Regions from separate parts of the Halobacillus sp. A1-3 genome, predicted to be linked through region 1. Evidence: riboswitches for the same ligand, from Rfam matches in the RefSeq annotation. Region 1 holds a riboswitch; each other region holds the start of a gene.

Region 1 (3,127 bases):
TGACAGACATTCCATAGCTTTTTAACTCTTGGAAGGTTTTCAGGTCTGCCTGAACCCCAGCTCCACCACTTGGGTCTGTCCCGGCAATCGTTAACGCACAAGAGACTTGATTCATTTTGTAGTCACCCCCGCAGTCGGCCACTCTTCACAGGTCAGGGACATTTCCCAGAACAACCATTCCAATTGACAACTCTTTCTAAAAGCTTCCTTCATTTTTTGCTGTTCAGATTCAGAAGCTTCAGCAGCAAGTGAATCTAATCTGGCACGTAAATGGTTCGTCAGCGTTTCGATTTCTCCATTTGCATAGAAGCTGATCCAAGGGTGAAAAGGGTGATTTTCTGTCGGCTGATATTGCTTCATAAGTGTGTGTCCAATTTCAAGGTAAGTCCACGGACATGGAAGCAAGGCGGCTAGTATCTCTCCTAAACTGCCTTGATTGGCATGAAAGATCATATGCTTGATATAGTGATCCGCAGTCGGTGGAAGTGGATACCCTTGTAGCTCTTCATAGCGCACTCCAATGTGTTCACAGAAATTATGGTGCGGATGGACTTCACTATGAAGAACAAAGCTGACTTGATCGTTAAAAAACTCGATATCTTCACGCTTCGAAGACTTGGACATAGCAATGCCATAGACGTGCATGAACGCATTCAAGTACTCGTAATCCGCTTTGATGTAATGGGCTATGGATTCAGGTGGAACAACACCTTCTCCGATTCCTTTAACAAATGGATGTGTGAAAATCTCTTCAAAAATATCGTTATTTTCTTCTCTTAACAACTCTGTAAATGTCATGGAAATAAGCCTCCTAATGATTTGGAAGCCACTAGAGGGGAAAATAGATGTGGATACTGACTACTTCCCTCCGCTGGTACTAACCAGATCAGGTTCTGAGGGACAAAGGATGACCTTTTCTCAGCGAACACTCGCGCCCCTAGTAGATTCCGTGTATTATGATGGTAAAAGTAAATGTTTCTGATTGACTCGTGAGACGACTACCCAGCCGAGCATCGCACCTGCTATACTGCTGACAAGAAAAGGTGGGAGAAAAGCGAAAGCCCCTGCTGTACTCCCCATTAACACTTGGGCATAAGGAACAGCAAACAGAGCTCCGATTACACCTGTTCCAATGACTTCACCAACAACGGCAAAGATTTTTTTCCTAAAGGTTTTGTAAAACAACCCCGCCATAAATGCACCAATCATTCCCCCAGGAAAAGCGAGCAGTGTACCTAACCCTAGAAGCACTCGCAATAATCCAATCGTAAAGGCAATGACCACTGCCGGGATGGGACCTAGAGTGACCGCAGCCATAACGTTGACTGCATGCTGGACGGGATATGCTTTAGCAATCCCAGCTGGAAACCACAACAATTGCGAACCAAGCGTACCAATAGCTACAAAAACGGCCATCGTTGTAAGCAACCTTGTACTGTTCATCGTTATACCTCCCTTCTTAAAGGGAAGCTATAAAAAAAGTCAGATCCTGGTGAGGACCTGACTTTGAATGGGTATATAGTAAATAGACGTATCGTCCAACTACTTCCCTCCGCTGGTATTAACCAGATCAGGTCCATAAGAGTCAGAAAGCATCATGCTTTCTTCTCAGCCCATTCAGGCTCCCCTAGTAGTAAATGAATTGGTATTCGCTTGGATGATTTCAGCATAACAGAGTTGTTATTTTTTGTCACCCGTAAACAAAAACCGATAAGCTTTTTTGAAAAGGAGCGATCATTTTGAAAGCATGGTGGATCATTAGCATGGTATGTCTACTCACTTTGATAGGCTGCTCAACAGATACAACGAGCTCCACTAATGGCGGGGAAGATTCGAAATCATCCAGTACGAGCGATTCCGATGAAAATCTTCCTCCCGACATCACTGGCTATGTAATGGAACAGGAAGACGACCGAATTCTTGTCGTTGACTCGGTGGATCCTGACTCTGAAGGGAATCCTAGAGCCATGTGGGTTTCAGGAATTTCAGGTGATTCCTTTATTGGTAAGCAAGTGGAGGTTTGGACCCAAGGTGATATACAGGAATCTTATCCTGAACAGGCAGCTGCGGATCACGTCTCTGTTTTGGAAATGAGTGCAGTGGAAGGGGCAGACCTGGAAGCCTACGAGGCCCTGTCCAATGCCCTGAAGGACCTGTCTACCCAGGATATTTTATCTGTAAAAATGCTGTCTTTTGATATCGATTCAGACGAATGGCTTGTTCAATTGTCTAAAGTTGGCACAGGCAATGGAGAAGTAGAAAAGTTTATCCCTGACTCAAAATAAAACCTTTAAGAGCGTTTCAGCTTACTGAAACGCTCATTCTTCTACTTTTTTCAACATCCATAATCGCACGCTCAACTCTAAAAGGAATAGATCATCAGCATCTAATAAGGAAAGGCCAGTCAATTGTTCAATATTTCGGAGTCGATGTAACAACGATTGACGATGTAAATTTAAGGCCCGAGCTGTTTGGCTGACGTTGCTGTTGTATTTGTTGTAGACAATGAAGGTATGAATCAAATCGGTCTGTCTTTTCTCATCGTATTGAATCAATTTCTCCAGCGTCTCTTCTACAATATTTTCTATCTCTCTTTCGTGGGACAAGGCCATAAGTAGTCGGTTCATTCTCGTATCACTAAAAAAAGTCCTGTCACCATCCTCGTGCTGCTGGCGGCCGATTTTTAATGCAGCCTTTGCCTCCTCATAGCTTTGGTGGAAAGTGTAGTCTTTTTCTTTCGGGCAAGAAATCCCCCAGCTTATCGTAATGCCAGCTAGTAATTCATTCAACCTTCTCTCGACTAAATCAAGGAATTGATTCGCCGTTTTTGAATACGTACTAGCGTCGGCATCAAGATAAACTATGACCTCTCCTTCATCAAAAGTCGTCATCGTATCCCGCTTCAATACATCTCCCGCGTGAGTGACCTCCTTTTGAATATAGTAATTTCGACTATGCATAGAAGAAGATTTCACACTATGATCGTCTGAAGCGATGTGATCATCGATTGCTTTCTTAAAACGAATATCTCCCACGAGACATATATAGGATTTATCAAGATCATACCCTAATAGCTGAGCTTTGGATAAGAGGGATTTATCAATCTCTATGTTCGTTTTAGCAAGAT
Region 2 (3,127 bases), on a different contig from region 1:
CAAATCGCTCAGGCGATAGCATTTCTTTACTAGGGTAGGGAACTTCGTTTTCTACTATTAAATCTCTGAGCATCTGTCCAGTTACTGGAGCAAGCAAGATTCCATTGCGGTAATGCCCTGTAGCAAAATAGAAACCTGGAAGATTCGGATGTTCACCTATGATCGGCGAGCCATCTACGGAACCAGGTCTGATGCCTGACCAGCATCCTAGAAAAGGTTCATTTTGAAGATCAGGGAGAACAGAAAATACTTCATTCATTAAGCTGGCTAATCCACCGCCGGTTGTTGTGGTGCTACTGTCTCCGGAAATCGAAGTGGCTCCTATGAGGTAACGACCATCCAGTTTAGGCACAAGGTAAAAATTACGGAAGAACAATGTTTCTTTGAAATACTGCCTGGCAGGAAACAAAGAAAAACATTCTCCTTTCGTAGGGACCATCGGATTTTCGAGCCCAGTCGATTCAAACCAGCGTCCGCTGTCAGCTCCTGAAGCCACAACTATTCTCTCAGCTATAAGAGTTCCTGTTTCCAGCTGTACTTGATAACCTTCCTTCACCTTTTCTATCCCAAGTACAGTATTGTTTTCTATTAATCTACCTCCATAGAAAAAAGCAGCTCTCTTGAACGCCTCACAACTTTTAGCAGGCTCAACATGACCATCTTCTCTCATTAACAGTGCCCCGCGACTATTGATAAGAGAGGGAATACGATCCTTTACTTCATTGGCCGTTATCCACTCTAAGTCAGGGAATTCTTCCTTTTTTGCAGCTAGTTCTTTTTCATGTTCTGAGTCAACAGCAATTTCTAGCATTCCATATTCAGAAAGACCAATATCAATTGATGTGAGGTTTCGCAGCTCTTTCGATAATTCCTTATATAAATTCCGACTTGACTCGCAAAGTTTATGAAATTCACTTGCCTTTTTATTTTCCGTATGAACACCGAGCATACCCGCCGCAGCTCTTGTCGCTTTACTTCCACTGGATGACTTTTCAACGACTAATGTTGATACGCCACTTTTATTCAAATAATAGGATATCGAATGACCAATAATTCCTCCCCCGATGATGAGAGTATCAACGTGATCGATCATAAATAAAAGCCTCCTTTTTATATTTTTTCACAGCTTGAAGTGGGTCTTTTTCACCGAAGATACCTGACATCACTGCTGCACCTGATGCGCCGGCCTCCGCTAACTCTTTCATCTGGTGGCTATGAATGCCCCCAATCGCTATGACAGGAATTCTAAGTGAAGAAGTCATCCTTTGAAGCAGTTCCAGTCCTCGTGGAGCCACACCTTTTTTACTATTGGTGGAATAGATATGTCCAAATATTACGTAATCAGCCCCTTCCTTCTCAGCTTGATGAGCAGACTCCAGAGAATGAACGGAAACCCCGACAGTTTCATGTGGAAAATTACTCCTAACTTCTCTGAGCGAATAGCCTTTTTCCGGCAAGTGAAGGTTTCGAATCCCTGTGTCTTTCATGAAAGAATAATGCCTATGAACATACAGCTTTTCTTTTGGAAGCCCACTCTCTATCAAACGATTCACGAGAGAGAGGTAGTCTGGCAGCGCTCTTTGTTTTTCTCTCAGAATGATTCCATCTACATATGGTGAGATAAGCAGAATCGTAGATAACAGTTGAATATCTCCCATTTTTCCATCGGTTACGGTTATTAGTTGCAACTCCAACACTTCCTTTATTTTTGAGCACAAAAAATGCCACTCTCCCGGAGGAAAGTGGCATTACTTATAGAATACACGTTACGTGTCTAAAGCCTATCTTCGTCACTTTCCTCCGCTGGTTTAAACCAGTTCAGGTTCAAAGAGTCTCAAAGTTCTACTTTGATCTCAGCCCTTAACAAGGGCACCCCTAGTGAATGAACTATTCAGTTGGCGTTTGACTTTACTCTACAATAATTTTAATATTTCGTCCACACAATTTCTGGAAATGTTTAGAATTAGGACCAATAGACTACAATTTATCCAGTATCGCGATGATATAAGAAGACCACCTCAAATATTCCAAATTATGGATGACCTGAGGTGGTAATTAATGGGTCTAATCTGTTTGTTTATTTGGTAAAAATCGCATTTGAGAACAGGCGGAATAAGTAATCAGTATGGTCTCGGAACCCTGCTTCAAGTCCGATTAATGTTACGTCTTGATCTTTTTCATTTACGATTACAGGCTTACCTTGTGCACCCTCACGGTTTTCCCAGTGTCCAGCCACAAAGAAATCATCCGTGTTGAATGAGGCGTGAACATTTACCGATTCAACGTCTGTATACCATACGGGTTGATAGACAAACCCATAATCAGTGGACTCATATCCAGAGGTTAGTGGAGACGAACTATAGTCAACTCTTACGATTCCATTGCTGTTAGAATAGCCTTCATTTACGGTCACATCTGTTAAGCCAAGCTGTTTCGTTGCTTCAGAGGCACCAGTTCCTACAGCAATATATTTGCCGCCTTCTTCTACAAAGGACTGGATGTTTTGTTTAAATGCTTTATATTCGTTCTCATCTTCAAGTCCAAATTCATCGTTTGCAGGGATATTGTTATATGAAATCATGCGGGACGTTCCGCTGAAAAAGAAAACGTCTGTATCCCGGAGCCCTTCTGCTGCAAGCTGCTGTGGTGTTATCTCTTCAACATCAAACCCTAACCGTTGTAAAGCCGCCAAGGTACCTGCGTGCGATTGTGATTTGTAGATGCCACCATCTTTGAGGATGGTCACTTTTTGAGCATTCAGCGATTCACCGTTCGCCACATCCTCTGTCTTCACAGTAATGCCCGATTTCTCGACCAGTTTTCTTAATTCAGGTGTTTCCTTCGCATTCACGTAAAAATTCTCTTTTTCCTTTTTTACATCAAAACCATGATTTATGAGTGTATTGACGAGATTGACGGCTTTCACAGAAGAGTTTGGAATTACATAAGGGCCATCACCGACCAATTCACCGTCCGCAGTTACTTTTTTCACATCGTGTACTTTCACGTTAAACGAGCTTTTGGCATCGACTTTGACCGCTTCAAATCCCCATAGCTCAGGTAAGTTCCATGCGGAGATGTCGTACATAGCCGGTGTAATATCAGTAATATCTTCACCATCCCATAG
Region 3 (3,127 bases), on a different contig from region 1:
AGGAGGTCCGGGAAATGGCTCGCTTTCCGTGGGCATGCGCTGAGCCTCCTCGAGCTAGCGCTCTCCGGGGTCTCCCCTGTCATGATCATCCCACAGGAGGCTCACCATTTCCCAGACCTCCTTGCGAGTGTTCAGAATAACGAAAACGCCCTGGAAGGGAGTAATAATCGATTTCTTTACCTTAATTTTCAGATTGAATGGATTCTTGCAAAAACCTTTTGATAGACTTTTTCACTTTCATTTGCAGGTAACTCTGATTGATAGAAATCCCTTACTTCCGTTTTATTAAACCCTACTAGATACTGAATAATCGTGCTGGTGTTGAATGGAGCCTGTTCATCTCCCTTATTGAGTAACGGGCCCAAGAAATCTAATTCTTCAGAACCAGGAGGCTTGCGAAATGAAGGACGTTTCAACACTTAGATTTAACAAAGGTTTTCCATTAAGCATGAACGTGATTCAATTGTTCTCCTAAATATTTCGCAAGCTCAAGCATTCCATAAACTCCAGCTTTTGCTTCAGCGTCTGAATTATAATTGGTGTTTGTGTTCACATCATAAGAATAAAGGTTTCCATCCTTATCCTGAATTGCTTCGATAGCGGCAACATCGATGTTATTTTCTTTCAAAAATGCTTCATATTGATCGATGATTTCTGGACGATAGTTTTCAAGGATTTCAAACTTTGCCTTAGGTTCTTCAGCTTCACTATCGGTCGGGCAGTAGAGATCTTCTATTGTGCAAGCATCTGCCGGGCATAATTCAAAGCCTTCAGATGTATCAACTTTCACTCCGTAAACGAATTTCCCTCCGACAAATTCATGACGGATGATAAAAGGTTCCGGCGCCTCAATATACTGCTGTAGCAAAGTAATACCATCAACAGGCTCTTCGAACGACGGACCTTCCAAATATTCCTTCAGGGCATTCTTCGAGTGAAACAATTGCACCCCCTGCCCTTTTCCAGCGCGGTTATGCTTTGTTATAAACGAATCCAAATTCAATTGGTCTGCTGCTTTCAAAATATTATTTCTACCAACAGCTGTGATGGTTTTTGGTGTTTGAATTCCAGATTGATTCAAAGCCATATATTGATTTACTTTACTTACTTCCAGCCTTAGCGCACGACTGCCGTTAATCACCGTTCTTCCATGGCGTTCAAGCCATGCTATGACGGCCTCTGTAAATTCAGGGGCAAAACGATGATCCCGGGTATGTGAAGAAGCACTTATTCGATTGTAAAAGACCCCTTCCGGAGGTTCACTCGTTAAATCAAGCGTTCCTTCATCCAGATGCCATAGCTCATAAGGCAGTTCAAGCTCCTCTAATCGCTCAGTCAAATGGCCGGTCCATTCGTCATTCTCGTGAAGTACATAAATTTTGCTCATTGATCCGACTCCTTTTCGCAGATGTTTCTTCTATTCTAACACATAAAACCTATTGAAATACTAGGAATAAGCTTTTAATAGTGCTTGATTAATCTATGAAACTGTGGCAAAGTGAAACTATAATCTACTTGTTCATCAACTTCATAGGTTTAATGTAGGGGGACCAGTGTAGCTGGTTGAGATTGTATCCTTTTTGATACTGACCCTTAGAACCTGATCTGGTTTATACCAGCGTAGGGAACATCTGAAACGAGTTCATTATCGTTATAGATATGCACCCTGGGTATGGTACAGGGTGCTTTTTATATGCCCTATTCCATATTCATAGGTTCTCCCTTTTGACCAGTAGTGATGAACTCAAATGGAGGGAATCTTATGAAAAAGTTATTCATGCTTGTATTGCTTGTTATTCTGCTTGGCGCATGTTCTAGCGACAATGAAGCAAGTTCAGAATCAAGCAGTGAACAGAAAGAAACTAAAGATATCAAGCTTGTACTGGATTGGACGCCGAATACCAATCATACAGGCTTATATGTCGCAAAAGCAGAAGGCTACTTCGAAAAAGAAGGGCTAAATGTTGAAATTATGTTACCAGGAGAAGCGGGCGCAGACCAGCTTGTCGCTTCAGGAAAAGCCGACTTCGGAATCAGTGCCCAGGAGACTCTGACGGAAGCGCGAGTGCAAGGAATTCCGATCGTCTCTATCGGAGCGATTATTCAGCATAATACTTCAGGTTTCGCTTCACCAAAGGAAAAGAACATCACCTCTCCAGCTGATTACGAAGGGAAAACGTATGGTGGCTGGGGTGCTCCAGTTGAGAAAGCTGTTCTTTCTTCTTTGATGCAGAAGGAAAATGCAAATGTGGAAGAAGTCGAAATTGTTAATATGGGGAACTCTGATTTCTTTACCGCTGTCGAACGTGACATTGATTTTGCCTGGATTTATTATGGATGGACTGGTGTCGAAGCCGAACTTCGCGGAGAAGAACTGAATATGCAGTACTTAACCGACTACTCGGATAAACTTGATTATTACACACCTGTTTTGACAGCAAATGAGAAAACAATAAATAATGATCCTGAAACGGTGGAAGCATTCATGGCAGCCGTTTCTAAAGGGTATGAGTATGCGATCGATCAACCTGAAAAAGCTGCCGATATCCTTATAGAGGCCGTTCCAGACCTTGACCCCGAACTTGTGAAAGCGAGTCAAAAATGGCTGTCCCCTAAATACCAGGACGATGCTAAGCAATGGGGAATCCAAGACTTAGAAGTATGGGAAAACTATGCGGCGTGGATGTACAGTCACGATTTACTAGATAAAAAACTAGAAGCGGAAAAAGCATTTACGAACGAATTCTTACCGGATGAGGAGGAAGAATGATGGCGAATTCTCTTGTGAGCATCCAAATTTTACCAAAGACAAAAGGTGGAGAAGATGTCATTCCTTATGTGGATCATGCGATCTCCATCATTGATGCTTCAGGTTTGAAATACGAGGTCCATCCTTTGGAAACAACGATCGAAGGTGACCTTACTGAGATCCTTCCCCTGATAGAAAAGATCAATGAAGCCATGGTGGAGCGTGGATGTAAAAACGTCATCTCTCAAATTAAGATTTTCTATCAACCTCAGGGAGCATCGATGGATCAATTGACGGAGAAGTACCGGTCATGAGACGCGTATTCAAAAAAGGATGGAGACCAGCTTCGGTCCTCATCCTTTTGCTCATTTTATGGGA
Region 4 (3,127 bases), on a different contig from region 1:
CGTGAATCTCACGGAGACCCACAACAAGTAGCTACACTAATGACCAAACTTGCAGACAAAGATCGCATTCGAAAATTGCGTTATCCAATTGGCCCAGGAGTAAGGATGAACCTATTCTTAAAGAAGGTGCTTCCGTGGGCATGGTTAGAGAGAATGGTTTTAAAAAATCTGCTTTCCTGATTATATATCGATAAAGGAGAGAAATTTATGGAAATGACGAACGTCTTGAAAGGTGCAGATCCTATTTACTTCAAGGGAAATGAAGTCGGTATTCTAGTTTCCCACGGGTTTACTGGTACAACTCAAAGCATGAGGCCTCTTGCAGAAGCCTACGCAAGGGCTGGATACACCGTTTGTGCGCCACGACTGAAAGGTCACGGAACGACACCAGAAGATATGGAAAAATCGACAAAAGAGGACTGGATCGAGTCCATTGATGAGGGTTACCGCTGGTTGAAAGATCGGTGTGAGGTTATTTTTACTGTAGGACTCTCTATGGGAGGTACACTTGCGTTATATGTCGCCCAGAACTATCCGGATATTGAAGGCGTCATTCCGATTAATGCGGCGATTGATATTCCTGCGATGGAAAATACAGAAGCAATGGACGGTCCGTTCACTGATGCGATTGGTTCGGATATTAAGATGGAAGATGTAGAAGAGCTTGCTTATGAACGGACACCAGTTCGTTCCATTGACCAGCTTTTAGATTTAATGAGTCAGGTGAAAAGCCAGCTATCAAGCGTCCATTGTCCGATACTTGTGTTTGTTTCAGATGAAGATCACGTCGTTCCTCCGCATAACTCAGAGGTGATTTTTGATACTGTGTTTTCAGAACACAAAGAAATCGTCCATTTAGAAAACAGTTATCACGTAGCCACACTGGATAATGACCAGGATTTAATTATTGAGCGAAGTCTAGAATTCTTTCAAATGTACACGAAAACGAAATGATAAGCGAAAGCCCAACCGTTAGAATACCTTTATAAAGGGATTTCCCGGGCAATAAAAATCTTTGTATTCTCATTGTTTTTTTACTATAATAGAAGACAAATCAAGAAAAGTAAACGGTATAAAGCCTTCAAGGGGAGCCTTCCGGCTGAGAGTGAATGCGGTTCAGACCCTTCGAACCTGTCAGTTAGCACTGGCGTAGGGATGGTGGCTCTTTTGATGGTTGAGCAATGCTTAACGGGAACCTCCATCAGGAAGCTTCCCCTGGGTGTTGCTTTTTTTGTGTCTTTTATTAGGAGGCTCAATCGTGAGAAACCAACGTGTATTATTTCTAGTGGAAATGGCAATCTTTTCTGCTTTAGCCATTTTACTTGATATCATTCCTTTTTTATCGTTTAAACTATGGGCGCAGGGCGGATCTGTCTCATTTGCAATGGTGCCCGTCTTTATCATGGCATTTCGCTGGGGAGTAAAAGGAGGAATGACGACAGGACTTTTATTCGGGATTTATCAAATACTAACGGGTGCTTATATCATCACGCCGTTGCAGACGGTTCTCGATTATCTGGTCGCTTTTTCTGTCATCGGTTTAGCTGGGGTTGTGGCACAACCACTCTGGAAAGCTATCTCTTCGAATGAAAAAGGTTCTTTGATTTTTTGGGTGACTGTCGGATGTTTTATCGGAAGCTTACTCCGCTTTTTGGGGCACTTTATTGCTGGAATAGTCTTTTACGGAGAATTCGCTCCAGAAGGTCAGCCCGTATGGTTGTACTCCCTTATTTATAACGGGGGGTACATGCTGCCGGCTTTTGTCCTGAGCGCGATGATTGTAGCCCTGCTTTTTGTTCAACGCCCACAATTAGTAATAAAGTAAGATAAAACCCTCGTTTTATATAAAAACGAGGGTTTTTTTAGGTATTAGGTTTGATTTCTATTTTTTTAGTGAAAATAGTACTGCACCCTATAAAAAAGGCGGACTGACTAATGAAGAGATTTTTGAAGAAACGGATGCGGAAAAGAAGAAATAAGTTAAGACAAATTCATAAGAGCAAAATTTTCTGGACCATCATCATATTTATCCTCGTTAATACCTTCATGATTGCCTATCATACCTCGTGGAAGCCATTGCCTGAAGGAATATCTTATCAAGGAGAAACCCATTCGATGAAAGATATCGAATTTTTTTATGATTTAACGTACGAGAATAAAGACGGAGAGACGGTACATGAACGTCAAATCTTTCAGGAGTTAGGGCGGACGATTTCTGAGGCAGAAGATTTTATTGTAGCGGATATGTTCTTATTTAATGGCTATACAAACGGAAAAAATGAGTTTCCTCCGATTTCGGATAACCTTGTTGATCAAATTGTCCAGCAAAAAGAAAAACATCCTGACCTAAAAGTTGTTTTCATTACTGATCGGATCAATACCATTTATGGATCGTACGAATCAGAGACCATCCGCCGCTTAGAAGACGCTGGAGTGGACGTTGTACTCACGAATCTAAATAAGCTCCGTGATTCCAACCCTCTTTATTCAAGCGTATGGCGCTTGTTCTTTTCCTGGATGGGAACCGAAGGGCAGGGCTGGATTGGTAACCCAATCGCAAAAGAAGCACCAGATGTCACCTTAAGGTCGTACATGAAGTTATTGAACATTAAAGCGAATCACCGTAAGCTGTTGGTCACGGAGGATTCTGCCATTGTTCAAACTGCAAACCCACACGATGCAAGCGGCTATCATGAGAATGTAGCATTCAAAATGAAAGGCCCAATCATTAAGGATATATTAGAAGCAGAAGAAGCAGTGGTCAATTATTCAGGAGAAGCTGATTTTCCTGAATATGAAGACATGTCTTTTGAAAAACAAGAGGGAAATTTACAAACTCAATTTGTGACGGAAGGAAAGATCTATCGCTCCATTCTTGATGAACTTAAAAAAGCAGGAGAAGGCGATAATGTTTGGCTAGGCATGTATTACTTGGGTGACCGGAAAGTGATTGACCAGCTTGATAAAGCGGCTGATCGCGGGGCTGTAGTCAATATAATCATGGATCCGAATAAGAAAGCCTTTGGGCACCAAAAACCTGGCCTGCCTAACTTACCTGTAGCAGCGGAAATGAAGAATTTAGGTAACAAAAACATCAATATGCGCTGGTATGAAGTAAATATCGAGC

What was found. A riboswitch is a leader RNA that binds a small molecule or an ion and turns the genes downstream of it on or off. The one in region 1 is predicted to bind thiamine pyrophosphate.
Region 2: it holds a riboswitch for thiamine pyrophosphate, as region 1 does, so the genes downstream of both, ACRYKC_RS17770 (thiamine phosphate synthase) here and thiW (energy coupling factor transporter S component ThiW) in region 1, are expected to answer to the same signal.
Region 3: it holds a riboswitch for thiamine pyrophosphate, as region 1 does, so the genes downstream of both, ACRYKC_RS06485 (ABC transporter substrate-binding protein) here and thiW (energy coupling factor transporter S component ThiW) in region 1, are expected to answer to the same signal.
Region 4: it holds a riboswitch for thiamine pyrophosphate, as region 1 does, so the genes downstream of both, thiT (energy-coupled thiamine transporter ThiT) here and thiW (energy coupling factor transporter S component ThiW) in region 1, are expected to answer to the same signal.

What each region holds. Positions count from the first base shown of each region.
Region 1 is NZ_JBPCEO010000001.1:186,788-189,914, forward strand. Features, by position in the region: gene thiD (bifunctional hydroxymethylpyrimidine kinase/phosphomethylpyrimidine kinase) at 1-115, opposite strand, end outside; gene tenA (thiaminase II) at 112-798, opposite strand; TPP riboswitch at 847-949, opposite strand; gene thiW (energy coupling factor transporter S component ThiW) at 955-1,443, opposite strand; TPP riboswitch at 1,531-1,639, opposite strand; gene ACRYKC_RS00880 (DUF3221 domain-containing protein) at 1,740-2,285, shown strand; gene ACRYKC_RS00885 (PucR family transcriptional regulator) at 2,319-3,127, opposite strand, start outside.
Region 2 is NZ_JBPCEO010000011.1:58,308-61,434, forward strand. Features, by position in the region: gene thiO (glycine oxidase ThiO) at 1-1,093, opposite strand, end outside; gene ACRYKC_RS17770 (thiamine phosphate synthase) at 1,077-1,688, opposite strand; TPP riboswitch at 1,779-1,887, opposite strand; gene ACRYKC_RS17775 (M14 family zinc carboxypeptidase) at 2,078-3,127, opposite strand, start outside.
Region 3 is NZ_JBPCEO010000003.1:210,640-213,766, reverse strand. Features, by position in the region: gene ACRYKC_RS06490 (ATP-grasp domain-containing protein) at 443-1,387, opposite strand; TPP riboswitch at 1,534-1,644, shown strand; gene ACRYKC_RS06485 (ABC transporter substrate-binding protein) at 1,763-2,770, shown strand; gene ACRYKC_RS06480 (thiamine-binding protein) at 2,770-3,063, shown strand; gene ACRYKC_RS06475 (ABC transporter permease) at 3,060-3,127, shown strand, end outside.
Region 4 is NZ_JBPCEO010000002.1:191,776-194,902, reverse strand. Features, by position in the region: gene ACRYKC_RS03725 (SDR family oxidoreductase) at 1-180, shown strand, start outside; gene ACRYKC_RS03720 (alpha/beta hydrolase) at 208-954, shown strand; TPP riboswitch at 1,075-1,173, shown strand; gene thiT (energy-coupled thiamine transporter ThiT) at 1,259-1,825, shown strand; gene ACRYKC_RS03710 (phospholipase D family protein) at 1,936-3,127, shown strand, end outside.